DNA from 4 places in the Mesorhizobium sp. M6A.T.Ce.TU.002.03.1.1 genome. Region 1 is predicted to be linked to each of the others. Evidence: predicted binding sites of a transcription regulator. Region 1 holds the regulator's gene; each other region holds the start of a gene.

Evidence for each region. The regulator LexA, encoded in region 1, represses DNA repair genes until DNA is damaged. The targets are predictions, from matches to a motif close to TGTTCNNNNTGTGTTCNG.
Region 2: the regulator LexA is predicted to act here: its motif matches at 2,508-2,525, upstream of recA (recombinase RecA).
Region 3: the regulator LexA is predicted to act here: its motif matches at 4,129-4,146, upstream of dinB (DNA polymerase IV).
Region 4: the regulator LexA is predicted to act here: its motif matches at 3,205-3,222, upstream of uvrA (excinuclease ABC subunit UvrA).

The regions. Positions count from the first base shown of each region.
Region 1 is NZ_RZTI01000006.1:28,726-36,204, reverse strand. It holds gene trpD (anthranilate phosphoribosyltransferase) at 1-488, shown strand, start outside; gene trpC (indole-3-glycerol phosphate synthase TrpC) at 493-1,344, shown strand; gene moaC (cyclic pyranopterin monophosphate synthase MoaC) at 1,411-1,908, shown strand; gene glp (gephyrin-like molybdotransferase Glp) at 1,908-3,113, shown strand; gene lexA (transcriptional repressor LexA) at 3,218-3,955, shown strand; gene EOC93_RS03395 (ComEC/Rec2 family competence protein) at 3,949-6,393, opposite strand; gene gltX (glutamate--tRNA ligase) at 6,496-7,479, shown strand, end outside.
Region 2 is NZ_RZTI01000052.1:2,447-9,925, reverse strand. It holds gene EOC93_RS16915 (SUF system Fe-S cluster assembly protein) at 1-15, shown strand, start outside; gene sufA (Fe-S cluster assembly scaffold SufA) at 109-489, shown strand; gene EOC93_RS16905 (GFA family protein) at 499-996, opposite strand; gene EOC93_RS16900 (TfoX/Sxy family protein) at 1,087-1,410, shown strand; gene EOC93_RS16895 (carbohydrate kinase family protein) at 1,436-2,374, opposite strand; gene recA (recombinase RecA) at 2,649-3,746, shown strand; gene alaS (alanine--tRNA ligase) at 4,015-6,681, shown strand; gene EOC93_RS16880 (PhzF family phenazine biosynthesis protein) at 6,717-7,479, shown strand, end outside.
Region 3 is NZ_RZTI01000013.1:38,595-46,073, forward strand. It holds gene EOC93_RS06535 (sulfite oxidase) at 1-718, opposite strand, end outside; gene EOC93_RS06540 (DUF1326 domain-containing protein) at 1,243-1,875, shown strand; gene EOC93_RS06545 (DUF2182 domain-containing protein) at 1,884-2,747, shown strand; gene dinB (DNA polymerase IV) at 2,831-4,072, opposite strand; gene EOC93_RS06555 (GNAT family N-acetyltransferase) at 4,451-4,909, opposite strand; gene EOC93_RS06560 (hypothetical protein) at 5,034-5,402, opposite strand; gene EOC93_RS06565 (hypothetical protein) at 5,620-5,922, shown strand; gene EOC93_RS06570 (helix-turn-helix transcriptional regulator) at 6,148-6,843, opposite strand; gene EOC93_RS06580 (GcrA cell cycle regulator) at 7,441-7,479, shown strand, end outside.
Region 4 is NZ_RZTI01000012.1:18,691-26,169, reverse strand. It holds gene EOC93_RS06045 (GNAT family N-acetyltransferase) at 1-97, opposite strand, end outside; gene uvrA (excinuclease ABC subunit UvrA) at 135-3,056, opposite strand; gene EOC93_RS06035 (hypothetical protein) at 3,885-4,154, opposite strand; gene EOC93_RS06030 (ATP-dependent Clp protease proteolytic subunit) at 4,277-4,882, opposite strand; gene EOC93_RS06025 (SRPBCC domain-containing protein) at 4,904-5,401, opposite strand; gene EOC93_RS06020 (metalloregulator ArsR/SmtB family transcription factor) at 5,398-5,712, opposite strand; gene ssb (single-stranded DNA-binding protein) at 5,949-6,473, shown strand; gene EOC93_RS06010 (OsmC family protein) at 6,601-7,026, shown strand; gene EOC93_RS06005 (DUF4440 domain-containing protein) at 7,078-7,476, opposite strand; gene EOC93_RS06000 (MarC family protein) at 7,473-7,479, opposite strand, start outside.

The DNA.
Region 1 (7,479 bases):
TCTTCAACCTGCTTGGCCCGCTCTCCAATCCGGCTGGTGTCAGCAGGCAGATGGTTGGCGTCTTTTTGCCGGAATGGATCATGCCGGTGGCCGAGACGCTGAAGGCATTGGGCGCCGAACACGCCTGGGTCGCCCATGGCGACGGCTATGACGAAATCACCACCACTGGCGAAACCCAAGTGGCCGAGCTGGTCGGCGGTGAGATCCGCACCTTTACGCTAACCCCGGAAGCAGTCGGGCTGAAGCGGCACACCAAGGACGAGTTGCGCGGCGGCGACGCCGCCTATAACGCCCAGGCGCTACGCGACATGCTGGGCGGCGCCGCCGGCGCCTTTCGTGATACGGTGCTGATGAACGCCGGCGCCGGACTGGTGGTGGCTGGCAAGGCGACGATGCTTGCCGACGGCATGGCGACGGCGGCGCAAGCCATCGACAGCGGCCGGGCGCTGCAAGTGCTCGACCGGCTGGTCGAGATTTCGAACGGATAGAGCCGTGTCTGATATCCTGCGCAAGATCGAAGCCTACAAGCGCGACGAGATCGCGGCGGCGAAGGCGCGCGTGCCGCTTGCCGAGATCAAGGCGCGGGCGAAAGACACCGATGCGCCGCGCGGCTTTCTCTCGGCCCTTGAAGCCAAGCGCAAATCCGGCAGCTTCACGCTGATCGCCGAGATCAAGAAGGCGAGCCCTTCCAAGGGGCTGATCCGAGCCGATTTCGATCCGCCGGCACTGGCCAGGGCCTATGCGAAAGGTGGCGCCGCCTGCCTCTCGGTGCTGACCGACGCGCCGTCCTTCCAGGGCGCGCCTGAATTCCTCACCGATGCGCGCAGTGCCGTGACATTGCCCGCCTTGCGCAAGGATTTTCTGTTCGAGCCTTATCAGGTGTTCGAAGCCCGTGCGTGGGGCGCTGACGCCATCCTGATCATCATGGCGAGCGTCGATGACGCCGTGGCCAGGGAGCTCGAAATGACGGCTTTCGAGCTCGGCATGGACGCGCTGGTCGAGGTGCATGACGAAGCCGAGACGGAACGCGCGCTGAAACTGTCGTCACGGCTGATCGGCATCAACAACCGCAACCTCCGGACGTTCGAAACCAGTCTCGATACTTCGGAGCGGCTCGCGACGATGGTGCCGGCCGACCGCCTGCTGGTCAGCGAGAGCGGTATTTTCTCGCACGAAGATTGCCGCAGGCTGGAAAAAAGCGACATCGGCACCTTCCTCGTCGGCGAGAGCCTGATGCGGCAACAGGACGTGGCCGCCGCAACGCACCTGCTTTTGACGGGCAAGGCGCCGGCTCATGCATCGGCCCGAAAATCGGAATCGATTTTCGGAGAGCACGATGCATAAATCCAAAGTGTTAGAGCGTGCTATGTGCGTCCAAACGGACGCACGTCGTTCTAAGGCCGTCTGACGATGACGGCTGCCCTCACCCATCTTGGCGCGAAAGGCGAAGCCAATATGGTCGATGTCGGCGACAAGGCGGAAACGACCCGCACGGCGATCGCCGAAGGTCTTGTCTCGATGCGGCCAGAAACGCTGAAGATGATCCTCGACGGCGATGCCAAGAAAGGCGACGTGCTGGGCACGGCGCGCATCGCCGGCATCATGGCGGCCAAGAGGACGCATGAGCTGATCCCGCTCTGTCACCCGCTGCTGTTGACCAAGATATCCGTCGACATCGAACCGGACGCGACGCTGCCTGGCCTGAAGGTCACGGCGCTGGCCCGCGTCACCGGCAAGACCGGCGTCGAGATGGAGGCGCTGACCGCCGTCTCGGTCGCTTGCCTGACCATCTACGACATGGCTAAGGCGGTCGACCGCGCCATGGTGATCTCCGGCATCAGGCTGGTGGAAAAGACCGGCGGCAAATCCGGCGTCTACAAAGTAGGCGCCCAAGGGGCAGGCCAATAATGGCGCTGCTTCCGGTTGCCGACGCGCTCGAGCGCCTGCTTGAAGATGCTGCGCCCTTGCAAGCTGAAAGCGTCACCCTGATGGACGCCGCCGACCGGATACTGGCGGACCCGCTCACGGCGCTCCGCACCCAGCCGCCCTTCAACGCGTCCGCCATGGACGGCTATGCCGTGCGGGCCGAGGATGTCGCCTCCGCGCCGGCAACACTTGCGGTGATCGGCATGGCGCCGGCCGGACGCGGCTTTGCCGGAACAGTCGGCCCGGCGCAGGCCGTGCGCATCTTCACCGGCGCGCCGCTTCCCGCAGGCGCTGACACCATCGTCATCCAGGAGAATGTCCGCGACCTCGGCGGCGGCAGCATCGAAGTGACCGCGTCGACGGTTGAAGGCCGCAACATCCGCTGCCTCGGGCTCGATTTCTCGAAGGGCGACGTTCTGCTGGAGAAAGGCCGCCTGCTTGATCCGGCGGCGTTGTCGCTGGCGGCGTCGGCCAACCATCCGCAGGTCAGCGTGGTGAAACGGCCGCTGGTCGCCATCATCGCCACCGGCGACGAATTGCTGCCGCCAGGCAGCGACCTTGGCCCGGACCAGATCATCTCGTCCAACGCCTATGGCGTCGCTGCCGCGGCCCGCTCGGCCGGCGCCAGCGCGCTCGACCTCGGCATCGCCCCCGACCGCAAAGAGGCGATTGCCGCGCTGGTGAAAAAGGCGGTTAACGCAGGGGCTGACGTCATCGTCACGCTGGGCGGCGCCTCGGTCGGCGACCACGACCTCGTCCACGACGTGCTGACCGGCGAAGGCATGACGCTCGATTTCTGGAAGATCGCCATGCGGCCCGGCAAGCCGCTGATGTTCGGCCGGCTGGGCGACATCCGCTGCATCGGCCTGCCCGGCAATCCGGTGGCGAGCCTGGTCTGCACGCAGCTCTTCCTGAAGCCGCTGCTTGCGCGGCTTGGCGGACGCGCCTACCGGCAGGACATGCGTCAGGCGCGGCTCGGTGCCGCCATGGCGGCCAACGATATCAGGCAGGACTATGTACGCGCCGTGGTGAAGGAAGACGCCGGCACGCTCAAGGCGACGCCGTTCGGCATCCAGGATTCCTCGATGCTCAGAATGCTGGCCGACGCCAACGGGCTGATCGTGCGCGAGCCATTCGCTCCCCCCGCCGCGACAGGCGCCGCCTGCAGCGTGCTGATGCTACGCTGAACAAAACGTCAACACATTCATTAAACTTTAAACAGTTGCGGAACACAACTGGAACAGATAGTGTTTGTTCTGGGTTTGTTTTTCTGATTCTGTTGGGGGTCGCGATGCTGACACGCAAACAACATGAGCTGCTGATGTTCATCCACGAGCGGCTGAAGGAAAGCGGCATTCCGCCCTCGTTTGACGAGATGAAGGAAGCGCTCGATCTCGCGTCCAAATCGGGAATCCATCGGCTGATCACGGCGCTGGAGGAGCGCGGCTTCATTCGCCGGCTGCCCAACCGCGCCCGCGCGCTGGAAGTGCTGCGCTTGCCCGATTCGATCGCGCCCGGCCTCAATGCGGCGCGCAAATTCTCGCCGAGCGTCATTCAGGGCAGCCTTGGGCAGGGCAGCCTCGGCCGACAGATCAAGCCGGCGCCGTCACGCATGCCTGCGGCCGGCAATGACGACGACGTCGTTGCCACCGTCTCCATTCCGGTGATGGGCCGCATCGCTGCCGGTGTGCCGATCGATGCCATCCAGCACCAGACGCATTCGATCTCGGTGCCACCGGACATGATCACAGGCGGCGCGCACTACGCGCTGGAGGTCAAGGGTGATTCGATGATCGAGGCCGGCATCTTCGACGGCGACACGGTCATCATTCGCAACGCCGACACCGCCCAGCCTGGCGAGATCATTGTCGCCCTGGTCGACGAGGAGGAAGCGACGCTGAAGCGGTTCCGCCGCAAAGGCGCCTCGATCGCCCTGGAAGCCGCCAACCCGGCCTATGAGACGCGCATCTTCGGGCCGGACCGGGTCAAGGTGCAAGGCAAGCTCGTCGGATTGATCCGACGTTACTGAACGGCAGCTTTCTTGGGTTTCTCAGGCTTACGGTATGGCGGCAGGCCCCTCGCCTCGCGAGAAAATCTCCGCTGCTCATGCCAAGGCCTATATGGCTGTTTGACGGCAAAACGGATTTCTGCGCGCGTCGTCGCCGATAGCGGATCGAAAAAGACGGCGGCACTGCCCATGCGAGCGAGCTGCCGTTTGGTCACGACGAGGACCAGCGGGTTGCGGCAGGGATTATAATAGGCCGTGGCATCGTCGATGACGATCAAGTCCGCAAAGGCACAGGCTGGCCGCGCGATTTTGCGGTCATCGGCGAGCGCGATGATCGCGCCGGACGGATGCCGGGCGAGGCACAGGCCGGCAGTGCAATAGAAAGGCGCTCCCGGCGGCAGGTCGGCCGGGTCGGCGATGTCGAACCGCACGTCTCCTTTTTCGAACGTCTCCGGCTCGACAATGGTCGCTGAAGTCAGCGCATGTTTCCAGTTGTCGGTGGTGAATTCGTTCGAGCGCACCCGGTTGACGGCAAGTTCGCCGCCGCCGATCGGCAGCGCCACCAGATGCGCATCCTCCGAGATCAGCACGTCGGGGTTTCGCGTCTCGGAAATCGTCAGCAGGCCGGCAAGCGCAAAGGGAAGTGCCGCAAGCCGCAACCATGTCGTCGCCATCGTGGCGATGACCAGGGCGACCGTCACCAGCAGAACCGACTGCAACGAAATCAGCCCGACTGCATCGACCGGCGAACGCTCGGAGATCCATCCCGATATTGCAATCATGGCCGTCAGCCCCTTGCCCATCATGTAGAGGAAAGGTCCGTCGAAGCCGAAAGGCATTGCCAAGGCGCTGACGACCGCCAGGAACATGACGACCGTGACGATCGGCATGACGGCCAGATTGGCAAACAGACTGAGCGGCGAGACGCGCTGGAAGTGCCAGATGGCGAAGAGCGCGGTGGCGCTGCCGGCAATGATGGAGGTCATGGCGATGGTGCCTGTTCCAGCGACGAGCTTCCGCGTGACGAAAGCGGCCGGTGACCGTCGTTGTGGCGGCGCCGTGGCCTTGTCGGCACGATAGTCGGACCAGCCGGCATAGGCGCCCACGAGAGCCGCGGTCGCGGCGAAGGACATCTGGAAGCTTGGGCCGACCACCTCGTGCGGCGACACGACGATGACGGCGATGGCTGAAATCGTAAGATTGCGCATGGTGAGCGCAGCCCGGTCGAACAGCACGGCGACAAGCATTACCGCCAGCATGATGAAGCTGCGCTCAGCCGCGACCACGATGCCGGAAAAAATGAGATAGGCAGCGATGGAAAGGAGTGCGGCTGCAGCCGCATATTTTTTGACCGGCCGGCGCGACGAAAAATCGGGAAACAGCGCAAAGGCGCCGCGCAGCAATCCCATGATTGTGCCGGCGACAAGCGCCATGTGCAGGCCGGAAATGGAGATGATGTGGTAGATGCCGGTGCGCCGCATCGATTCGTTGATCTCTTCGGGGATGCCGGCACGCACGCCGACGATCAGCGCAGCGGCAATCTCCCCCTCGGCGCCACCGATGCTGTCCCTGATATGGTCGGCGATGGTTTCACGCGCCTTTTCGATCGACGAAGAAAGGCGCGCGGCTACCGGTGCATCTTCGGAAGCGACGATCTTCGGATTGCCGAGGAAAAAGCCACTGGCGCCGATACCGGCGAAATAGCTGTCAAAGGAGAAGTCATAGCTGTCGGGCCGAACCGGGCCAGTCGGAGGCAAAAGCCTTGCATAGCCGGTTGCCACCGAGCCTGCGGTCATCTCAGCGGGAATTTTGCGTGCCGAAACCCTGACACGTTCCGGTGCATAACGCAGTGTCGGCCGGGCGGTCGATATCACGTCGAGGGTCAGCCTGATCCGGCCATTCGCCATCTGGTCGAGCCTGACGACGCGGCCGGTGAGTTGGGTCTGGATTACCGAACCGAGCATCTGCGTTCCCGCGCGCCAGGTTTCAACCTTGGCGGCGAGCACACCGAGCGCGCACAGCAACGCTGCCATGAAACACAAATGTGTTTTGCGCCATGACCGCGTGACCGCTGCGCACAATGCCGTGAGGACCACCACGGCAATGGGCTGCGGAAAGTCCGGTTCCACGGCAAGCGAGAAATAGACGATCACTCCGGATGCCAGGAAAACCGGCACCAGCAGGAAGGCGACGCCGCGGTCGAGCTCCATGCCCGCCGCCGAAACCACGCTGTTGCGGATAGCGGATAGTGAAAGACGGCGGAAATGAACGACAGGCCCGGGTATTGGAGCCGGTATTGGCGCGGAGCGGTCCGGCGAGAGAGGCTGGATGCCGGGTTGCGACGCAGGCAGCGAAACGGGTAGCGGCTCGACGGGAGAAACGTCGGCAAACAGCGATCGTTCGCTGACGCTCGCGATCGCGCCCTCGCTCTCGTCCACGCCGCGGCCTGGTCCAGCCATCGGGTCTGCCCCTTGCGCCCTTGACCTCCTATGCTACATGAACGCGCGACGCGCGAAAGTCCGCGCAACCACATCGGTTTCCTGCGCTTGCCCGAGAGTTCCATGCCCGACAAGGTCGTCACCCGTTTTGCCCCCTCGCCCACCGGCTTCCTGCATATTGGCGGAGCCCGGACGGCGCTGTTCAACTGGCTGTATTCAAAACACACCGGCGGCAAGATGCTGCTGCGCATCGAGGACACCGATCGTGAGCGTTCGACCGACGCGGCAACCGCCGCCATTCTCGACGGGCTCTCCTGGCTCGGCCTCACCTGGGACGGCGAGCCGGTATCGCAGTTCGAGCGCGCGCCGCGCCACCGCGCTGTCGCCGAGGAGCTGGTACGCCTCGGCAAAGCCTATTACTGCTATGCGACGCCGGCTGAGCTGGAGGCGATGCGTGAGAGCGCGCGGGCCAAGGGGCTGCCTCCCCGCTATGACGGCCGCTGGCGCGATCGCGACCCGTCGGAGGCGCCGGCCGGCGCCAAGGGCGCGATCCGCATCAAGGCGCCGGCCGACGGCGAGACGGTGGTGCATGACCTCGTGCAGGGCGATGTCCGCTTTCCCAACAAGGATCTCGACGATTTCATCATCCTGCGCTCGGACGGCAATCCGACCTATATGCATGCCGTCGTCGTCGACGACCATGACATGGGCATCACCCACATCATCCGCGGCGACGACCATCTGACCAATGCCGCCCGCCAGATGGTGATCTATCGAGCCATGGGCTGGGACGTGCCGTCGATGTCGCATATCCCGCTGATCCATGGCGCCGACGGCGCCAAGCTGTCGAAGCGGCACGGCGCCCTCGGCGTCGAAGCCTATCGTGCCATGGGCTATCTGCCCGAGGCACTGCTCAACTACCTGGCGCGGCTCGGCTGGAGCCACGGCGACGACGAGATCATGTCGATCGCCGACATGATTGCGTGGTTCGACATCGGCGACGTCAACAAGGGAGCCGCCCGCTTCGACTTCGCCAAGCTCGAGGCGCTGAACGGCGTGCACATGCGCCGCATGAACGACGCCGAATTGCTCGATATCTTCATCGCC
Region 2 (7,479 bases), on a different contig from region 1:
GTGGGCTGGTATTAATGGGCATACTTGCGCCGGGCAGAAAATTTCACCATTTTAGGTGAGGAATCATTCGGCAGGCCTTGAACCTGCACGCAATGGAGAAAGAAGAAGATGGGACGCTTCGCCGTCATCACGATGACCGAAAAGGCTGCTGACCGGGTGCGCGAGATCGTCGCAACCCGTGAGAATGCGCATGGCATTCGTCTCGGCATCAAGAAGGGCGGCTGCGCCGGCATGGAGTATACGGTCGACCTGGTGACCGAGCCGAACACCAAGGACGATCATATCGAGCGCGACGGCGCCCATGTCTATGTCGCGCCCGAAGCGGCGCTTTTCCTGTTCGGCACCGAGATGGATTTCGAGCAGACGACGCTGCGCACCGGCTTCACCTTCCGCAACCCGAACCAGAGTTCGGCCTGCGGTTGCGGCGAATCGGTTGAGCTCAAGCCGGCCGATCTGAAGGCACTGGCCGAGGCACGCGCTTCGGCCTGATCGGGCTCCTCACTCCACCCACATTTTTGTTCGTTTGTGCCAGTCGGCGATCGACTCTTCCGGGTAGACGTCGAACACCTTGTCGCCCTTGCCGACGTCAGGTTCGACCCAGTTCGCCTTGTATTTCAGCATGAGATGCACCTTTTCAGGTGGTTTCGGCAGGTCTGTGTCGATCGCCGGCGCGAAGGGATGGACCAGTTCCGGCCAGGTCGGATCGTAGAGCCACAGTGCCGATCCGCATTTCCGGCAGAAATTCCGCTCGCCCGTTGAAACCTCGCATTGCGGATGCTCGTCGTCCTCGATCTCCGCCTGGTAGACGCCAAGATTGCGTTTGCCCTTGATTTTCAACGTGTCGAAATCGGCGCCGAGATTGATGGCAAAGCCACCGCCGCCCTGCTGCTTGCGGCAGATCGAGCAGTAGCACAGCATGAACGGCACCGGCGTGTGGCTTTCCACCTCGAAACGGACAGCGTTGCACCGGCAGGACCCTTTGAGCAGAAGCGGCATGAAAAAACTCCGACGAAATTGGTCTCAACTTGTCAGGATGGTGCTGGTTGCGGCGATGACAAGGAGAAATCCCGATGACATGATCGCGGCATGGACAATGAACGCATCGCCGAACTTTTCGAAGGCTTGGGCCCGGTCAGCATCCGCAAGCTGTTCGGCGGCAAGGGCATCTACTTCGACCGGGTCATCGTCGCGATCGTCCTTCGCGGTGAACTTTTGCTGAAGGCCGACGCGGAAAGCGCGCCGGAATTCGAAGCGGCCGGCTGTCGGCAATGGACCTATACCGGCTCGAGGCATGGCAAACTCGTGTCCATGCCATACTGGAGCATCCCTGACAGTGCCTTCGATGATCCGGATGAGATGGCGGTCTGGGCACGCCGGGCCTATGAGGCGGGGCTGCGGGCCGGCAAGTAGGCTTGCCTCCCCGCTGGTCATCACCTCATGCCAAGTCCTGCGCCTCGGGCACAAGGGTCAGCGCCTCAGCAAAACTCGCCGCCGTAAAAGCCGGCGCACGCCCCATACCCTCGCTGGCAAGCATCGCCACGGCAACGCCTTCGCGTAGCGCCGCACGTAGTGTCAGGCCGTTGAGCAGGGCAGCCACCGTTGCACCCCCCAGCGCATCGCCGGCGCTGTCCGACACCTTTCCTGGGGCTGGCGGCAGGATCGAGAAGGCGCCGACCTCGTCGAAGCCCAGCACCGGACCGTCATCCGCCGTCACGACGCCGCCTTTGAGGTCCGCGCGCCTCAGGCCGTCGATGATATCTTGCTCCGCAGCACCGATACCCACATCGGCGAGTGCGATGGCCTCGCGCCGGTTCATGAAGACCAGCGCCAGACTGCCGAGCATTGGCGCGAGTCGCGCCGCCTTGGCCGGTGAGACGGCAAGGGCGAAAACCGGCTTGCCGGCGGCAAGCGCCACCAGCCGCTCAAGTGCTGCCGATGGCAGGTTTGCGTCGCACAGGATCGCATCGGCAGTGCTGATCGCCTCGCGCACCTTGGCGCGGCGGATCTGCTTGGCAAGCGCCAGATCGTAGAGCGCCATGTCGGCAAGGCCGACGATCAGCGCACCGTCGCCGTCGACCAGCATCGTGTTGCTCGGCGTCGCGCGATCGAGGAACACCGCGGACAGATCGGCAATGCCGGCAGCATGGATGGCGCGCGAGACCGTATCGGCCAGAACATCACCGCCGCGCACCGAAAGCAGCGAGCCGGAAACGCCGCGGCGCACGGCGCTGCGCAGCGCATTGAAGACGGCGCCGCCGACAGCCTCGCGCATCGTGCCGGGATTCGACGCTGCCGGCACAAAGGCGCCCGAAACCTGGCCGCGCCGATCTATATAGGCGCCGCCTACGGCCAGGATTGTCGGCGACTTCATCATGCCGGCGAGAAGACCATTGCTGTTGCCAGGTGAAGACTAGGTTGTCCGGCGGAACCCGGCAACCGGAGGCGCGATTCGGAAGATGCCGGCACGATCCTGCGGGAGACGCGGGATACATCTTGGCGTGAAAGCGCGAAACAAAAAAAGAACAAATGCGGATACTTTTTGTTTTTCAATGGGTTGTATCCCCTTGCCAAATGAGAACAAAAAAGGTACAAATTAATAAGGATTACGGATTGTCCGGCCTTCATTGACGACCAAGGGGTGATGTATCATGGCTCAGAATTCTTTGCGGCTTGTAGAGGACAAAGCAGTGGATAAATCAAAGGCTCTGGATGCGGCGCTGTCGCAAATCGAGCGTGCCTTCGGCAAGGGCTCGATCATGCGGCTCGGCGCAAACGAGCAGGTCGTCGAGATCGAAACGGTGCCGACCGGCTCGCTTGGCCTCGACATCGCGCTTGGCGTCGGCGGTCTGCCGCGCGGCCGCATCGTCGAGATCTACGGGCCGGAAAGCTCGGGCAAGACGACGCTAGCGCTGCACACGGTGGCCGAGGCCCAGAAGAAGGGCGGCATCTGCGCCTTCGTCGATGCTGAGCATGCGCTCGATCCGGTCTATGCCCGCAAGCTCGGCGTCGATCTCGAGAACCTGCTGATCTCGCAGCCTGATACCGGCGAGCAGGCGCTGGAGATCTGCGACACGCTGGTGCGTTCCGGCGCCATCGACGTGCTGGCGGTCGATTCGGTCGCGGCGCTGACGCCGCGCGCCGAAATTGAGGGCGAGATGGGCGATTCGCTGCCGGGCCTGCAGGCCCGCCTGATGAGCCAGGCGCTGCGCAAGCTGACCGCCTCGATCTCGCGCTCCAACACCATGGTCATCTTCATCAACCAGATCCGCATGAAGATCGGCGTCATGTTCGGTTCGCCCGAGACCACGACCGGCGGCAACGCGCTGAAATTCTATGCTTCGGTCCGCCTCGACATTCGCCGCATCGGCTCGGTCAAAGACCGCGACGAGGTCGTCGGCAACCAGACCCGCGTCAAGGTCGTCAAGAACAAGCTGGCGCCGCCCTTCAAGGTGGTCGAATTCGACATCATGTATGGCGAGGGCGTGTCCAAGACTGGCGAGCTGGTCGACCTTGGCGTCAAAGCCGGCGTGGTCGAGAAGTCGGGCGCCTGGTTCTCCTACAATTCGCAGCGTCTCGGCCAGGGCCGTGAGAACGCCAAATTGTTCCTGCGCGACAATCCCGATACGGCGCGCGAGATCGAATTGGCGCTGCGGCAGAATGCCGGGCTGATCGCGGAGAAATTCCTCGAGAATGGTGGTTCCGAAGGCGGCGACGATGGTTTCGAGGATGAAGCCGGCGCGATGTGAGGCTTCGGTGGTGGCCGGAGTTTGGCCATAATTCCCGCTCATCACCTGCAGCTCATGTAATCGAGTTCTGTATTGTTGCGTTTCGAACCGCCGGCCTAGCGCCGGCGGTTTGCGTTTCAGCGGCGGCGCCGAGATGACCGACAAGCCCTGCAAATTGGCCCAATTCCGTGTTTCTGGACAGGGTGCAACGCGGCGGCTAAAAGGCCATGTCCATTTGCCGTCGGCCGGGCCGACGGCTCTCTCTAAAAGTTAAAAGGCAGTATTATTCATGAGTGGCGTTAACGAGATCCGGTCGACATTCCTCGACTATTTCCGCAAGGAGGGTCACGAGGTCGTCGCGTCGAGCCCGCTGGTGCCGCGCAACGATCCGACGCTGATGTTCACCAATGCCGGCATGGTGCAGTTCAAGAACGTCTTCACAGGCCTGGAAAAGCGACCTTATTCGCGTGCCACGACGGCTCAGAAGAGTGTGCGCGCCGGCGGCAAGCACAATGACCTCGACAATGTCGGCTACACCGCCCGCCACCTGACCTTCTTCGAGATGCTCGGCAATTTCTCGTTCGGCGACTATTTCAAGGAACGCGCTATCGAGCTTGCCTGGAACCTGATCACCAAGGAGTTCGGGCTGAAGCAGGACAAGCTGCTGGTCACCGTCTATCACACCGATGACGAGGCCGCCGCCTTCTGGAAGAAGATCGCCGGCTTTTCCGACGATCGCATCATCCGCATTCCGACCTCGGACAATTTCTGGGCGATGGGCGACACCGGACCTTGTGGGCCGTGCTCGGAGATCTTCATCGACCGTGGCGAGCACATCTGGGGCGGGCCTCCCGGCAGCCCCGAGGAGGACGGCGACCGTTTTCTCGAATTCTGGAACCTGGTGTTCATGCAGTATGAACAGGTGACGAAGGACGAGCGCATCGACCTGCCGCGCCCGTCGATCGACACCGGCATGGGCCTGGAGCGCATGGCCTCCATTCTGCAAGGGGTGGAGAGCGTCTTCGAGACCGACCTGTTCCGTCACCTGGTCGACGCTGCGTCGTCCGCGCTCGGCCGCGGTCCGGATGCGGACACCGTCGGATCGTTCCGCGTCATCGCCGATCATTTGCGTTCGTCTTGCTTCCTGGTGGCCGACGGCGTGCTGCCGTCCAATGAAGGCCGCGGCTATGTGCTTCGTCGCATCATGCGCCGCGCCATGCGCCATGCACAGTTGCTCGGTGCCCGCGATCCGCTGATGTGGCGCCTGGTGCCGGCGCTGGTGCGCGAGATGGGCCAGGCCTACCCGGAACTGGTGCGCGGCGAACAGATGATCACCGAGACGCTGAAGCTTGAGGAAACGCGTTTCCGCAAGACGCTGGTGCGCGGCCTGGGCCTGCTTTCAGAGGCGACGGAAAGACTGGGCGCCGGCGACATGCTGGATGGCGAGACAGCCTTCAAGCTCTACGACACCTATGGCTTTCCGCTCGATCTGACGCAGGACGCGCTGCGTCAGCGCAACATCTCGGTCGATCTTGCCGGCTTCACCAATGCGATGGAGCAGCAGAAGGCCGAGGCGCGCAAGAGCTGGGCTGGCTCCGGCGAGGCCGCGACCGAAACGGTGTGGTTCCCGGTGCGCGAGAAGAACGGCGCCACCGAGTTCCTCGGTTACGAGACCGAGCAGGCGGAAGGCCTCATCCAGGCGCTGGTCAGGGACGGCAAGACCGTTGACAGCGCGGCCAAGGGCGACGCCGTTGCCGTGGTCGTCAACCAGACGCCGTTCTATGGCGAATCCGGCGGCCAGATGGGCGACACCGGCCTCATTTTAGGCGAAGGGTTCTCGATCGAGATCTCCGATACGCAGAAGAAGGCCGATGGGCTTTTCGTGCATCTCGGCAAGGTGATCAGCGGCACGGTCAACACGGGCGGAACCGTCGAGCTGAAGGTCGACCATGCGCGCCGCTCCAGGCTGCGCGCGAACCATTCCGCGACGCATCTGATCCATGAGGCGCTGCGCGAGGTGCTCGGCACTCATGTCGCGCAGAAGGGCTCGCTGGTTGCGCCCGAGCGTCTGCGCTTCGACATCTCGCACAACAAGCCGATTTCGCCGGACGAGCTCGAAGAGGTCGAGCGCATGGCCAACGAGATCGTCGTCCAGAACAGCCCGGTGTCGACGCGCCTTATGTCGGTCGACGACGCCATCGCCGAGGGCGCCATGGCGCTGTTCGGCGAGAAGTATGGCGACGAAGTGCGCGTCGTTTCGATGGGAATGGGCTTGCATGGCGCCAAGGCCAACCGACCCTATTCGGTCGAGCTCTGCGGCGGCACGCATGTCAGGGCGACCGGCGATATCGGTCTGGTGCGCGTCGTGTCGGACAGCGCTGTCGCCGCCGGCGTGCGCCGTATCGAGGCGTTGACCGGAGAGGCGGCCAGAAAGCATCTCGACGAGCAGGACAAACGGCTGAAGGCGGTCGCTGCCACGCTGAAGATTTCGCCGGCCGACGTGCCGGCCCGCGTCGAGGCGCTGCTCGATGAGCGCAAGAAGCTCGAAAAGGAACTGACCGAGGCGCGCAAGAAGCTGGCGCTGGGCGACCGCTCGCCATCCGGTGTGCCTGCGGAAAACGAAACCATTGCCGGTATCGGTTTCCTTGGCAAGGCGGTATCCGGCGTCTCGCCAAAAGATTTGAAGCCGTTGGCCGATGCCGGCAAGAAGTCGCTCGGCTCCGGCATCGTGGTCTTCGTTGGCGCCGGCGAGGACAACAAGGCGAGCGTCGTGGTCGGTGTCACCGACGATCTGACCGCTCGCTTCAGCGCCGTCGATCTGGTGCGCGTGGCATCCGCTGCCTTGGGCGGGCAGGGCGGCGGCGGTCGGCCTGACATGGCCCAGGCCGGCGGCCCGGATGCCTCGAAAGCCGAGGAAGCGATTGCTGCGGTGAAGGCGGCGCTGGAAGCTGCGTGAATCCTGCACCAGTCAGGCGAGGCCGGAGTGGCAGCGTGGATGATGTGGCAACGTTGACCATGTATCAAGTCGACGCCTTTGCCGAACGGGCTTTCCAGGGCAACCCTGCTGCCGTTCTCATTTTGGCGGACTGGCTATCGGACGATGTGATGCAGGCCATCGCAAACGAGAACAATCTTGCTGAAACCGCGTTTGCGCGGCCGAATGGCAAGGGTTGGGATTTGCGCTGGTTCACGCCGGTTCATGAAGTCGACTTCTGTGGCCATGCTACTCTTGCGACCGCCCATGTATTGGCCGCGGAACACAATGTGTCTGGCGACATGGCCTTTGCCACGCGGGTGGGTGAGTTACGGGTTTCCCAGCGGGAAGGTGCCTACCAGCTCGATCTGCCGTGTTTTCCGCCGCAGCCGCTCGGAGGGAAGTTAACGCTGGCGCTGCAAGAGATATTTCCTCTGGGCACGGTTTCGAGCTTCCGCAATTTCGAAAACCTGTTTGTCGAGCTTGCCGACGAGGCTTCCGTACGGTCATTCGTTCCCGATCTGCTGAGGATCGGAACCCTTCATCCTCTTGGCCTGGTCATTACGGCGCCTGGGCGAGCCCATGATTTCGTCTCGCGTTATTTCGTGCCTGGGGCGGGCATTCCCGAGGATCCGGTGACGGGCTCCACTCATGCGACACTGGTGCCTTACTGGTCTGAGAAACTCGGCAAGACGCATCTGTCGGCATTCCAATGCTCGCATCGCGGCGGGCATTTGCTATGTGACTTGGTCGGAGATCGCGTGCTGATCGTAGGTCGTG
Region 3 (7,479 bases), on a different contig from region 1:
CGCGGACCTCGATGCGCTTCAGCCATTTGACGTTGGCGATCCCGTACCAGCCTGGAGCAATGAGCCGCACCGGGAAGCCGTTGGGCGCCGGCAAGGCGGCTCCGTTCATTTCATAGCAGAGGAGATTGTCGGGGTTCATCGCGTCGGCGAGCGACATGCTGCGAGCGAAGTTCTGCTGCATCTTGACGTCGCGTATCGCGACCTCGCCTGTGTCAGTACCGAAAAAGACGACCTCGATGCCCTTCTCCAGAACGCCGGCTTCCTCGAGGATCGGGGCGAGCGGCGTCCCAGCCCAGCGGGCATTGCCGATGCCGCCGGTGAAAAAGGGAAACCCGTGATTGCCCGAGCATTCCACTGTGAAAACGACCTCCTGCCGCGGTCGCGCCCTGATGTCGGCGAGCGTTAATTTCAAGGGCTTCTTGACCAGGCCTCCGATCTCCATGGACCATGTCTTCTCGTCGATCGTTGGTCGGTTGAAATGCGAGATGCTGAAGAACTTGTCGTTCGGAGTTATCCAGCTATCCAAATCCTCCCAGACAAGCTGCTTCTGGATACCTACCGGATCGGGATTTTCGGTCGGCTGATCCAGCCACGGAATAACTTCCTCGCTCGGCCGTTTTGGAAAAGCGTAAGCCCGACGCGAGGTATAGAGAGCGGCAATTGCGGCAAGAGCCGCGCTTCCTTGAACAAGAAGTTCTCTGCGCTGAAAATCAGGCATGTTGTTTACCTCCCAGTTGATCCGGAACGGGCTGCAACGTGCCTTAGGCCGTAGCCTGATCACGGATAGGCGACACAATGTGAGGTCTGCCCACCCGGAAGTATCCGGACAGGTCAGACAATCACCGACGCAAGTCAAGCATGTGAAGCATTGGACGAAACACTAGCTCGCGTTTCGCACGCTAAGAGTGCGCCTTTGAGAAGGACGTGTCCACAACCTGGGCGGGACATGATGATGATTGCAGCATTCGAGACCGATTTCCGCTCGGATCGTTGTAGGAAACGACCGTTTTTGGCTTATTTCCGGACCTTCGCAGATGCGGTCGGAAAGGCCCGTTCCGACCCGATTTCTGCCGTTCCGATACCGGCCGCGCCATCTCCAGGGCGGATGTTCACCCAGTTTCGGCGAGAAACCGCGTTGGCCTGCCGTCTCTTGTCGCGATCACTCTTGGCGCGACAGGATGGCGGCGCGGCCGGCGCAGGTGTATGATGATGGTCTAATATTTCGAGATGAGGGAGGACAGCATGACGTCTTGGGAAATCAAGGGACGTGAACTCGTCAATTGCACCTGCGAATATGGCTGCAACTGTCAATTCAATGCGCTGCCCGATAAGGGCCATTGCCATGCGGTGGCGGGCATCCAGATCGATGAAGGCCATCATGGCGAGACCGCTCTCGACGGCCTCCGGATCGCTGCGATCTTCAAATGGCCTGGCGCCATCCACGAAGGCAATGGCGAAGCCATCGCTTTCGTCGACGAGAGCGCAACCGACCGGCAGCGTAACGCGCTGCTGCGCATCATGACCGGCCAGGACACCGACCCGTTCGCGACGATGTTCGCCGTCTACGCCTCAACCGTGACAAAAATGAATGAGCCGGTTTTCACGAAGATCGATCTTGAACTCGATATCGACGGCCGCAGGGGCCGCATCTTCGTCAAGGACTTTATCGATACGGTCGGCGAACCGATCCGCAACAAGGTGACGGGCGCGGACTCGCGGGCTCAGATCGTGTTGCCGAACGGCTTCGAATATGCGGTCGCCGAGATCGGCAGTGCCTCGAGCACAACCAGCGGACCGGTTCAGGTGAGCACGAAGGACAGTTACGGCCAGTTCGCGCGGCTGCATCTCAACAATCACGGGGTGGTGCGAGCCTGACGCGCCGCATGGACGGCGCGTCGCCACTGGAACGCCTGCTCAGACGCGACCGCGTCATCACGATTGCGGGAGTGGTGGCGCTGTGCCTGCTGGCCTGGCTTTATATCGTCGCCGGGGCAGGGCTCGGCATGAATGCGTGGGAGATGACGAGGCTCGCGCTTTTCCCCCACCAGCAAACCCCCGACATGACCTCCGATATGTCTGGCATGGATATGTCCGGCATGGACATGGCGACGGAACCGCGGGTCTGGGGGGCCGCGATCTGGGCGCTGATGATCGCCATGTGGTGGGTCATGATGGTCGCCATGATGTCTCCGAGTGCGGCGCCGACGATCCTGCTCTATGCGCGCGTGCATCGCCATGCGCTCGCACAGGGCCAGATCCAGGACAAGCTCGCGCCCACCGGCGTATTCATGGCAGGCTACCTCATGGTCTGGCTGGGGTTCTCCGTCGCGGCAGCCGCGCTGCACTGGCTGCTCGAACGCGAGGCATTCGTTTCAGCGACGATGATGAGTTCGCAGAGCCGCTGGCTTTCAGGCATCGTCCTGATCGCCGCGGGCCTGTATCAGCTCTCGGCGCTCAAGAACGCCTGCCTGTCGCATTGCCGGACGCCGACGGCGTTCCTTTCCCGCCACTGGCGCCCCCACACGCTTGGCGCGCTGCGTTTGGGCGCCCTGCACGGGGCGTTCTGTGTCGGATGCTGCTGGATGCTGATGGCGTTGTTGTTCGTGGGTGGCGTAATGAACCTGGTGTGGGTTGCCGGGCTCGCCATTCTGGTGCTGGTCGAAAAGGTGTTTCCTGCCGGCCAGTGGGTCGGCCGGGTGGCCGGCATCGCCCTGATCGCCTGGGGCAGCGCAACGCTTTTGGTCTGACGACCAGCGCCTCGGATGTCGCATTTGCAGGAAACCCGATCGCTTCTGATGCAATGCGCATCGCACCGCCCGGCCAAGCCGGCTCACAATTCCTTTTCGGCCAGCTCGCGAAACGCGTCGGGAACCGACCGCTGCGGGCGGAGCGCGACCGAGGCATAGCCGACCGCTTCCCAGCCGAAGCGGTCGCGAATCTTGTCGATGGCGCGGTCGGCGGTCCAGCGCGCAGCACCCTTCCTGGTGCCGGGGCGGAGGCGGTCGTCGTCGAGGTCGAGCGGCAGTTCCAGTTGCAGGCCTGGCTGCCGTTCCAGATGCGAGACGGCGATCGCCAGCAGCGAGATGGTCTTTTCGTGCGGATGGTCGACAAGCACCTTGCGCACCAGCGCCTCGGCGATCTCGGCCAGCATGGCGGTTGCCGAAATCGGCTGGTCGAGCGTGATCGAGCGCGTCACCGAGCGCAGGTCGGCGAAGCGGACACGGACCGTCACCGTACGGCCGGGCCGCGATTTCGCCCGCAGCCTGGTGGCGACCCTGTCGGCCAGATGCAATAGCGCCGGCACGAAGACTTCCTCCTCGGCCGGTTTCCTGCCGAGCGCCGACTGCGCGCCGGCCGATCGCGCCCGGCGCTGCGTCTCGAGCTTGCGCGGATCGCGGTTCCAGGCCAGCGCGTTGAGCTTTTCGCCCGCCGCCGGGCCGAGCAGGCGCTCCAGCGACCAGCCGGGCGTCTTTGCCAGCTCGCCGATGGTGTTGACGCCAATGCCGGCCAGCCGCTCCCTGGTGACCGGACCGACGCCCCACATCAGCTCGACCGGCAGATCGTGCAGGAACTCCAGCTCGTGGCGCGGATCGACCACCACCAGCCCGTCGGGCTTGGCCACTTGCGAGGCGATCTTGGCCAGGTGCTTGGTGCGTGCCACGCCGACCGAGATCGGCAGCCCGAGCTCGGCCCGCACGCGGCGGCGGATCGTTGTGGCGATCTCGGCCGGCGGGCCGAACAAATGGGTGCAGCCGGTGACGTCGGCGAAGGCCTCGTCGATGGAAATCCGCTCGACCACAGGCGTGAAATCGCCGAGCACTTGAATAGCCGCATCGCCCAGCCGCTGGTAGTCTTTGAAATGGCCGCCGACGAAGATCAGCCCGGGGCAGAGTTCGCGCGCGCGGCGCCCCGGCATGCCGCCACGCACGCCGAAGGCCTTGGCCTCATACGACGCGGCCAGCACAACGCCGCCGCCGACGGCGATCGGCTTGCCGCGCAGGGCCGGGTCAAGCAACTGTTCGACCGAGGCATAGAAGGCGTCGAGATCCGCGTGGAGGATGTTGGCTTCCATCCGGCCCGTTCGCCCGCGGCGGTTCGAACGCCGCATTGTCTTGAGGTGGTTTCGTATGGAACATAAAGAGAACAAATAGGGCGGATTGTCAAGGAGAGTGGAGGGCAATCGCTTCGGTTTTCGCTGCCCCGCCGACCTCTCAAGTCTTGGGTTCCTCGCCCCCGCGAAGCGGGGGAGAGGTGGCCGCGAAGTGGCCGGAGAGGGGGCTTTCGTAGGGCGCAGTCTCCCTCTCCGTCTCGGCTTCGCCGCGCCACCTCTCCCCCACTTTCGTGGGGGCGAGGAACCCAAGCGGGACTGAAGCTGCGATCCTTCCCATCCCCTGCCGGCATCTCTCCCGCAAGGGGGATCGGCGATCGCCCCGCTGCCAGATGCCGCGCCCTACAACGCCATCTTGTAGCCAAGATGGCTGGCGGTGAAGCCGAGGCGCTCGTAGAAAGCGTGCGCTTCCCGTCGGCTCTTGTCCGTGGTGAGCTGAACGAAGCTGCAGTTGCGCGAGCGGCACGCTTCGATCGCCCATTCGATCATCAGCTTGCCGACGCCGCCGGAACGCCGGTGCCGGGCGACGCGAACGCCTTCGATCTGGCCGCGCCAGGCGCCTTTCCTGGAAATACCCGGAATGAAGCTGAGCTGCAGCGTTCCGACGACTTGTCCGGCCTCGACGGCCACCGCCAGCAGCTGGTTGGGATCGGCACCGATTGCCCTGAAGGCATCGAGGTAGGACGGCGCGAGCGGCGTCGACGCGTCTTCCCGGCCGGCGCCAAGCGCATCGTCGGCTAGCAATGCGACAATCGCCGGCAGATCGGGCGCTTGCGCGCGACGGAACTCAATCTCGCTCATCGAGACGATGACATACGGCGCGGGTTTGGCGACGGCAAGTGCCGTCCAGCCATTCGCGATGGGCGCGTCGCGGTGCAGGCGGCCAGCGCCAGACACTCGCGGCCGATGGCTCGGCAACCTCCGCTTACGCTGCCTGCCGTGCCCAGAGGCGATGGCCGTAGCGGCGGAAGAAGCGCGCCAGAAGCCGCTGCTGCCTGGCGCGGGCGAGATCGGCGCTGCGTCTTTCCTGGCGCCAGCGCGGCATGTTGCGATAACAAGCGATGAAGCGGGCGGCGTCCTCGAGCGCCTCCTCGGCCGACTGCGCCGGGCGCATCGCTGCCAGGAACAAGGCCTCGCCGTGCTTCAGCCGGTCGACCATCGCCTTGCGCTGGTCATGGCCCAGGCGAGCCTTGCCTATGCCGTCGAGGCGGATGGCCGCGAAAGCCGCCAGCATGGCCGGACTGTCGCCGGTATAGCCGCAATCGCGGGCGAATTGAGCGGAGAGGGCGTCCATCTTCGTTTCCTTGGCTTTCGGCGGCCGCGACGGATGTCCGGGTCCTGCTGCCCCATCCGGATCGTCCGCGGCGGTACTATTCGTCGGTATGGGATAGAAGCATAACTCAAAAACTGGCACAAGTGAAACTTTTGCACGGGTTTGAGCGGAACCGACTCGACTCTTGGGGAGAAACCCATAATGTTGTGAACAAAACAGGAACGGAGGCACTAGGGCGATGGCATTGCCGGGCAAGGAAGCGACGATCGCCGAGGTGGTCTCGATTGCGGTCGAATGTATCGATTGCGGCCGCAGCAGATGGTGGAAGTCGGCTGAGCTGAGGCGCTTCGGGGTGACTGGGCAGACGGCGCTGGCGTCCCTTTCGGGGCGGCTTCGCTGCTCGGCCTGCCGCGCGGACGGGCTGCCGGGCGCCACGGTCGTGATCCAGGCGGCGTTCATCGACGAGCAGGAGCGACGCCGCGCCGAGGCGCGGATGCTCAGCGATCGCGAGGTTCCCCTGGAGAGATCCAGGCGAGCTTGATGGAGTGACGCTCCCTTCTCCCCTTGTGGGAGAAGGTGGCCTCGCGAAGCGAGGTCGGATGAGGGGTGTTGGACGGATCGCCAACGCCTGCCCTTGCTCCGGGGAAGTGATGAGGGCGGACGGATTGCCAATGCCTCATTCCGCCCAGCACCCCTCATCCGGCTCGGCACTGGCGCGCCGATCCACCTTCTCCCACAGGGGGAGAATGGAGCGCGCCCCGCCGCCCTAATACCCCAGCAGCTCCTTGAGCGGGATGACGCGGAAGACGGCCTTGATCGCGTAGCGGTTGAAGGTCAGCGTCTTCGGTGGATTGTACTGCTCGACGACCAGCTCGGCGGCGGTGCGCTTGATCAGCTTCTTGATGAAGGCCTTGCCGTTGCGCTCGTTTTCCTCGGGAAACATCTCGATCACCACGTGGTCGCCGGGCACGGCGTCGCGGCCGCCGCAATAGAGTATTTCGCCGGGCTCGTAACGCGGTACCATCGAGTCCGAGAGCACATGCAGCGCGAACACCTTGCGCAAATGGGCGATGCCGGGCGGGCGCTGGACGTAGCCGGCGACCTCGCCGTTGAAGGTGAAGTCGCCGTCGTCGCCGCCGACCGCGGCACCCAGAAGCTCGATGTCCATCGCGCCGGCGGGCAGGGGAGCGGCGTCGGTGACGATCTCGGCGTCGGCGACATTGTCGGCGTCGTCGAGGAAGACGACCTCGCCCCTGCCGAGCGCCACCGGGTCGACGCGCAGGAAGGCGGCGGTCTTCAAAAGGTTCTCGGTCTTGGGCAGGTTGCGGCCGGTTTCCCAATTGCCGACGGCGGCGACGTCGGTGTCGTTGTGCTCGGCAATGTGGCGCATCACCAGGCCACGCTGCTTGCGCGCCTTGCGGATCGCCGCCCCGACCTTGATCGACAATGAGGTTTTCGCCATGGCGCCATCTGAAACATAAGAATCGGTTCCGTCCATGAAAGAATGGCTTGCATTGTTTTTTGAGTTATGCTTATATACAACCCATGCACAAGCCACGTCGCCTCATCTCGCTTTCCCGTCCGTCCCGGCTGTCCTCCTCCCCGGCCGGGACGAAGCCCGAGGCTCACGCCTCGGATCCGGTCGCTCTGCCGTCACCGGCGGCGACCGGAACGGCCGGAGCCGTATCCCTCACGGCTCCGGCCACGAATTGGCGCGTGCCATGCCGGCGTTTCGTGCATCCGCACCGAGGACGGCACGGTCATCGCCTTCGACCGGCAAACGGGCAGGGCGGTTTCCGGCGCCACCCGCGAGGCGGCCGAGGCAAGTTTTATCGCCGGAGGTGATCGTCCTTCTCCCCGTTCACGGGAGAAGGTGCCGGCAGGCGGATGAGGGGCGGCACCATCGCCGGGCTGCTCGGGCAGTGCCGGCAATGACCTGGGGCAAAGACAATCGGCCACGCCGCGCTGCCCCTCACCTGCCTGCCGGCATCCTCTCCCCGTGAACGGGGAGAGGGACGAGCTTCGGCATTCACGCAATCTCTTGAGACGGAAGAACACCATGCCCGCCTATACCGACACAGAATTGCAAAGCATCGCC
Region 4 (7,479 bases), on a different contig from region 1:
GCGGCGCGCCCAGCAACGCAGTGTAGGGCGCGTAGGCGGCGGTGGTCAGCTGGACGACAGCATCAAGATCACCGGCAAGCGCTCTTCTGATCTTCATTTGAAGGTTCTTCCAAACGCCGCCAGCCAGTCCTCATTCACTCCGCCGCTTCGCGCTTGCCTCCGGGGCGCCGTTCCAGCAATTCCCGCAGGAACTGGCCGGTGTAGCTGCGCTTCTCGCGGACGATGTCCTCCGGCGTGCCGGAGGCCACCAGCTCGCCACCGCCGTCGCCGCCTTCGGGGCCTAGATCGAGCACCCAGTCGGCGGTCTTGATCACTTCGAGATTGTGCTCGATGACGACCACCGTGTTGCCCTGGTCGACCAGCTCGTGCAGCACTTCGAGCAGCTTGGCGACGTCGTGGAAATGCAGGCCGGTGGTCGGCTCGTCGAGGATGTAGAGCGTCTTGCCGGTCGCCTTGCGCGACAGCTCCTTGGCGAGCTTGATGCGCTGCGCCTCGCCGCCCGACAAGGTCGTCGCCTGCTGGCCGACATGGATGTAGCCGAGGCCGACCTGTTTCAGCGTCTCCAGCTTGTCGCGCACGCCGGGTACTGCGGCGAAGAAGTCGACGCCTTCCTCGACCGTCATGTCGAGCACGTCGGCAATCGACTTGCCCTTGAACAAGACGTCGAGCGTCTCTCTGTTATAGCGCTTGCCGTGGCAGACGTCGCAGGTGACGTAGACGTCGGGCAGGAAGTGCATCTCGATCTTGATGACACCGTCGCCCTGGCAGGCCTCGCAGCGGCCGCCCTTGACGTTGAACGAGAAGCGGCCGGGCTGATAGCCACGCGCCTTGGACTCCGGCAGGCCGGCAAACCAGTCGCGGATCGGCGTGAAGGCGCCGGTGTAGGTGGCAGGGTTGGAGCGCGGCGTCCGTCCGATCGGCGATTGGTCGATATCGATGACCTTGTCGAGGAATTCGAGGCCCTCGATGCGGTCGTGCTCGGCCGGATGCTCGCGCGAGCCCATGATGCGGCGAGACGCCGCCTTGAACAGGGTCTCGATCAGGAAGGTCGATTTGCCGCCGCCGGAGACGCCGGTGACGGCGGTGAAGGTGCCGAGCGGGATTTCGGCGGTGACGTTCTTCAGATTGTTGCCACGTGCGCCGACAATCTTCAGGCGCCGGCTCTTCTTGGCCTCGCGCCGCACGGCCGGCGTCGCCACTTCGAGCTCGCCGGACAAATATTTGCCGGTGATCGAGGCAGGGCTTGCCATGATCTGCTGCGGTGTTCCCTGCGCGATGATGTGGCCGCCATGGATGCCGGCGGCCGGGCCGATATCGACGACATAGTCGGCATGCAGGATGGCGTCCTCGTCATGCTCGACGACGATCACCGTGTTGCCGATGTCGCGCAGATGCTTCAACGTATCGAGCAGGCGCGCATTGTCGCGCTGATGCAGGCCGATTGACGGCTCGTCCAGCACGTAGAGCACGCCGGTAAGGCCGGAGCCGATCTGCGAGGCCAGCCGAATGCGCTGGCTCTCGCCGCCCGACAGCGTGCCGGAATTGCGCGACAGTGTCAGATAGTCGAGCCCGACATCGTTGAGGAAGCGCAGCCGCTCGCGGATCTCCTTGAGCACGCGCACCGCGATCTCGTTCTGCTTGTCGCTGAGCGAGGCGGGTAGCTCGGTGAACCAATGGTCGGCCTTGCGGATCGACAGCTCGGTGATCTCGCCGATGTGCTTTCCGGCGATCTTCACCGCAAGCGATTCCGGCTTCAGCCGGTAGCCGCGACAGGCCGGGCAAGGCGTGGCCGACATGAAGCGCTCGATCTCCTCGCGCATCCAGGCGGAGTCGGTCTCCTTCCAGCGCCGTTCGAGATTGGGAATGACACCTTCGAAGGTCTTGGTCGTCTTGTAGGAGCGCAGGCCGTCATCGTACTGGAAGGTGACCTCGCGCTCGCCGGTGCCATGCAGGATGGCTTGCTTTGCCTCTTCGGTCAGATCCCTGAACTTGTCGCCGAGCTTGAAGCCATACGCCTTGCCCAGCGCCTCGAGCGTCTGCACGTAATAGGGCGAGGTCGATTTCGCCCACGGGCTGACGGCGCCGGCACGCAGGGACAGATTGTCGTCGGGCACGATCAGGCTGGCGTCGATCGCACGCTGGCTGCCGAGGCCATCGCAAGTCGGGCAGGCGCCGAACGGGTTGTTGAAGGAGAACAGCCTGGGCTCGATCTCGGGAATGGTGAAGCCGGATACCGGACAAGCGAACTTTTCCGAGAACAGGATGCGCTCATGCGTCTCGTTCTTCGACTTGTTGACCGAATCCTCGCCGGTCTGGCTGGCATCGAGCGGCCGGTCGGCGAATTCGGCCACCGCCAGCCCGTCGGCGAGCTTCAGCGCGGTTTCGATGGAATCCGCAAGCCGCGTCGCTAGGTCGCCGCGCACGACGATGCGATCGACGACGACGTCGAGGTCATGCTTGTATTTTTTGTCCAGCGCCGGCACGTCGGCGATTTCGTAAAAGACACCGTCGACCTTGACGCGCTGGAAGCCCTTTTTCTGCAGCTCCAGCAGTTCCTTGCGGTACTCGCCTTTGCGGCCACGCACCATCGGCGCCAGGATGAACAGGCGCGTGCCTTCCTCGACCGCCAGCACGCGGTCGACCATTTGCGACACCGTCTGGCTCTCGATCGGCAGGCCGGTGGCCGGCGAATAGGGAATGCCGACGCGCGCGAACAACAGCCGCATGTAGTCGTAGATCTCGGTGACGGTGCCGACCGTCGAGCGCGGGTTCTTCGACGTGGTCTTCTGCTCGATTGAGATGGCCGGCGACAGACCGTCGATCTGGTCGACATCAGGCTTCTGCATCATTTCGAGGAATTGCCTGGCATAGGCTGACAGGCTCTCGACGTAGCGGCGCTGGCCCTCGGCATAGATGGTGTCGAAGGCGAGCGACGACTTGCCGGATCCCGACAGGCCGGTCATGACGATCAGGCTGTCACGCGGCAGGTCGAGATCGACATTCTTCAGATTGTGTTCGCGCGCCCCGCGAATGGAAAGATATTTATGGTCGGCCATCGCCGGTCGCCGCCTCAGATCTGGAATCTCATGGGATGGCGGGTTGTCCCGGCCATCCCCTATGTAGGTAATTTCGTCACCTTTTCGAGAGACGCCACAACTCTCGACCAAAGCCTTTAACCGTCTTTCGCGCGGGCGAGCAAGCGCAAAGAACAAAGACCGAACACGCTCCTGACAAAAGCGTCCATGAAACCAGCTTCACAAACCGCCGTATCATGATGGATTTAAAGTTCCACGCGTTTGCTAGCTCACGAACGCAGCACGGCCGATGCCGCGCTGCTCAAAACTGCAGCGGATTTCGGATTTGCCGTATAAGCGATCACATTTTTTGTAATCGGCTATCCAACTGTTGACGTCTCAGCCTCAGGGAGTCAGACTCCCAAACGTCACCGAAGCCGGCCGTCTTTCGATGGCCTCGCCACCCCAAGGTGGCCTGCTAGACGTCGCAGGCTTTTGCGATATGTGCTTCGGACGACACTGGTCGCGATGGACAGAAGAGGAGAGCAGAAGGAATGACTCCACCGGACAGTCCCTTGAGGTTCCACGTGTCGGTGGAGCCGCGGCAGGCATAAGTGCCAGGGCCAGGCGTTTGCGCCGCCCGACAAACCGTGACCTGTCGATCCTTATAAAAATCAGAGACCACTAGTCGGATCAGCGGCTGAACACCGCGAAGCATCCGAAATCGAACGCCGGCAGTATATTCCCGGCAAGTTGGATTTTAAATCCAAGAAAGCCCCGACCGTTTTGCTGAAGCAACGGCGGGGCTATTCGTTTCAGATGACCGCAAGCGCACGGGCTGCCCTTGTGGCAGCGATGAAGGCAGATGGCCTATCGCCGGGAGGGCTTGATCGAGCCGGCGCTGACATCGAAGGTTAAGCTGCCGGAAATCCTGACATCGGTATCGCCGATCTTGAATTGGCCGTTACCGTTGCCGGGCACGGCATCGTCGGGCTCGGGAGCCGGCTTGGCGATGCGATAGTCGTCGGCCACGCCGGGCAGCGTGCCTTTGTGCGAAGGCGTTGAATTGTCTTCGGCGAACGCCGTGCTGGATGTCATCGCCGCGGCAGCGATGCCGACGACAAGCCTGTTCAAACGCATGCGTGAATCTTTATCGACCATCGAACGACCATATCGCCGCACATGGCCCGAAGCCAGACCGGTGGCGATCAAACTTGCCGAACGGCTTGGCTGTTGTCTCACATGGTGGTTCGGCTACCCCTTCACGCCGCCTGCTTGCGCGTATCGAAAACATGATCGACAAGGCCCCATGTCTTTGCCTCCGCGGCGGTCATGAAATAATCGCGGTCGAGCGTGCGTTCGACCTCCTCGTAAGTGCGGCCGCAGTGATGCGCATAGAGTTCGGTCATGCGCTTCTTGGTGCGCAGGATGCCTTCGGCGTGACGCTGGATATCGGAAGCCTGACCCTGAAAGCCACCCAGCGGCTGGTGCAGCACGATGCTGGTGTTGGGCAGCGCGATGCGCCGTCCCGGCGTGCCCGCCATCAGCAGGAACGAGGCCATCGAGGCGGCAAAACCCATGCAGACGGTGGATACCGGGCTGCGGATATACTGCATCGTGTCGTAGATGGCGAAGCCGCTGGTCACCACGCCGCCCGGCGAATTGATGTAGAGGGATATCTCCTTGTCGGGATTGTCGGATTCCAGCGACAGGAGCTGAGCACAGACCAGTGCCGACACATTGTCGTCGATCGGGCCGTTGATGAAGACGATGCGCTCTCGCAGCAGCCGCGAAAAAATGTCGAAGGCGCGTTCGCCGCGGCTCGACTGCTCGATCACCATTGGCACCAAATTGGCAAAACCGCTCATCGCTTTTCTCCGTTGTGTGGCTCAGGCCGCGCGCAGGAACAGGCGAGGCGTGTTTGCGGCAATTGTCTGTTTGGTGCTGTGTGCGTTGAGCGAAAGCCGGCAACCGCCGCCCACCATCGCAACCGCAGATGTAGCTACCCGCGCAAATCCATCGTGGACGATGCGCAGATGCGTGCCGCCCGACACGGTGCGGTCGAGCGTGAAGGTGACAATGCTATCCATTGGGCTATCCAGCGGGCCGGCGAGCGGATCCGCTGCATTGCCAGGCTCCGGCCGCTCCCGCCAGGAGTAGCGCAGCAGGCGTTCAGGCTCGGCGTCGAGGACTTCGCACTCGATCGGTGCGTCCGGCTTGGCAAAGGCAAAGCGGCTGCCGATCTCGGGCTTGATGTCGTTCGGCATCATCCAGGCCGCGAGCAGGTCCGGCACCGTCAGCGCCCGCCACACTTTTTCTGGCGGGTCTGGAAGCTCGCACTCGAACTCGATCGAGTCCGTCGCGTCCGAATGCTGTTTTGGCGTCATTGATCCATATCCTTCAAAACCGCCTTGAGCCGTTCGATACGCTCGGGCCAGAACGCACGGTAGCGCTCGACCCAGCCGAGCAGAGGGTCAAGCCCTTGCGGATCGGCGCGATAATAGGCGTGGCGGCCGGCTCGCCGCTCGACCACCAGGCCGGCGCCGCGCAGCACCGCGAGATGCTGCGACACGGCCGGTTGCGACACGGTCATGCCGCTGCGCAGTTCCGATACGGTCATCTCGCCGGCGGCGAGCCGTTCGTAGACGGCGCGGCGCGTCGGGTCGGAAAGCGCTCGAAAAATCTCTGCTTCGATCATGATAGAAGCATAAGTCTACACTTATCGATTTGGCAAGCGATCTTTTCGCGCCCATATGAAATGGCGCGGCGAACCCCATCGATTGCTGACATTCCTTGACACTGGGGGTCGATGAGCCTAGAACGAAAAGAGAACAAAAACCTTGTGGGAAAAGGCAGCCGTGGCAGGCGGCGATTGTCCGCAGCCTATAAGGTGAGCGACAGAAATTTTGTTTCGGATGAGCGCGGAGAAGTATCATGGCGGGTAGCGTCAACAAGGTCATTCTGGTGGGCAATCTCGGGGCGGACCCGGAAATCCGCCGTTTGAATTCGGGTGAGCCGGTCGTCAACATCCGCATCGCCACGTCGGAAAGCTGGCGCGACAAGACGTCCGGCGAGCGCAAGGAAAAGACCGAGTGGCACAACGTCGTCATCTTCAACGACCAACTCGCCAAGGTCGCCGAGCAGTATCTGAAGAAGGGTGCGAAGGTTTATGTCGAGGGCCAGTTGCAGACGCGCAAATGGCAGGACCAGACTGGCAATGACCGCTACACCACCGAAATCGTGCTGCAAAAATTCCGCGGCGAGCTGCAGATGCTCGACGCACGCGGGCAGGGCGAGGGCGGTCAGGTCGGTAGCTACGCCGGTGGCGGCAGCAGCCGCGGCTCCGATTTCGGGCAGTCCGGCCCGGGCGAGAGTTTCAATCGCGGCGGCGGTGGCGGCAACAAGGGCGGTGGTGGCGGCGGTTCGTCGCGCGAACTGGACGACGAAATTCCGTTCTGATCCCTCGGAGCGAGCGGCTCTGCCACAACGCTAGCTACTTGAGGCCACGCTTTGGCGTCCCGAAATCTCTCCTGGGGTTTTCGGGACGTTGTGCGTTTGAGTAGTGCGCGGTGAAAGGACTTATCAGGTGAAAGCACGGGTCAAATGGGTCGAGGACCGCACTTTCGTCGGCGAGTCCGGCAGCGGTCACAAGGTGGTGCTGGGGACCGCGTTCGGACCGGACGGCAAGACGCCGGGGCCAAGCCCGATGGAACTGGTACTGCTCGGCACTGGCGGCTGCTCGGCCTATGATGTCGTCCAAATCCTCGAAAAGGGGCGGGAGGCGGTCGAAGACTGCGTGGTCGAACTCGACGCCGACCGGGCGGAGGTCGATCCCAGAGTATTCACGCGCATCCATATGCATTTCATCGTCAAGGGCCGGGCACTCTCGCCCGACAAGGTTAAGCGGGCGATCAATCTTTCGATCGAAAAATACTGCTCGGCCTCGGCAATGATAGCCAAGACCGCCGAGATCACCCACGACTTCGAAGTTATCGACACGACGGCTAAGTAGGATAGCGTCGTCGCGCGAGCTTGACGACGAAGCCCGTATGACGACCGGCGTTCAGGGGCCGTTTGTTTCTTGGGATGCGGCTCGGGTTCCCTGATGGAATATCAATCGCCAGTGTCCATCGGTGCGTTTCCATATGGAACTGCGCAGTGATGGAATAGCTTTTTCTTTCTTGGGCCTTAGCCGGTAAGTCAAAAGCACCACCTCAGGCGCCAATTGAACTGTTCTGACGTCGGTCATTTCCAGCTCATCATCCGGTGCCGGTTCGGCTTTCGACGCAGGAAGCCCTGCCAGAATCGATCTCTTGCCATATTCATTGCCGGATTTTCCGAACTCGATCATGCCGTCGTCGAGCACGGTTTCAAGAAAATCCGGGTCATAGCGGGTCGGCGCCCGCAACAATGCGAGTTCCAGCTCGACGATCTTGGGGTCGGTTACCGTATCTGACATCATGCC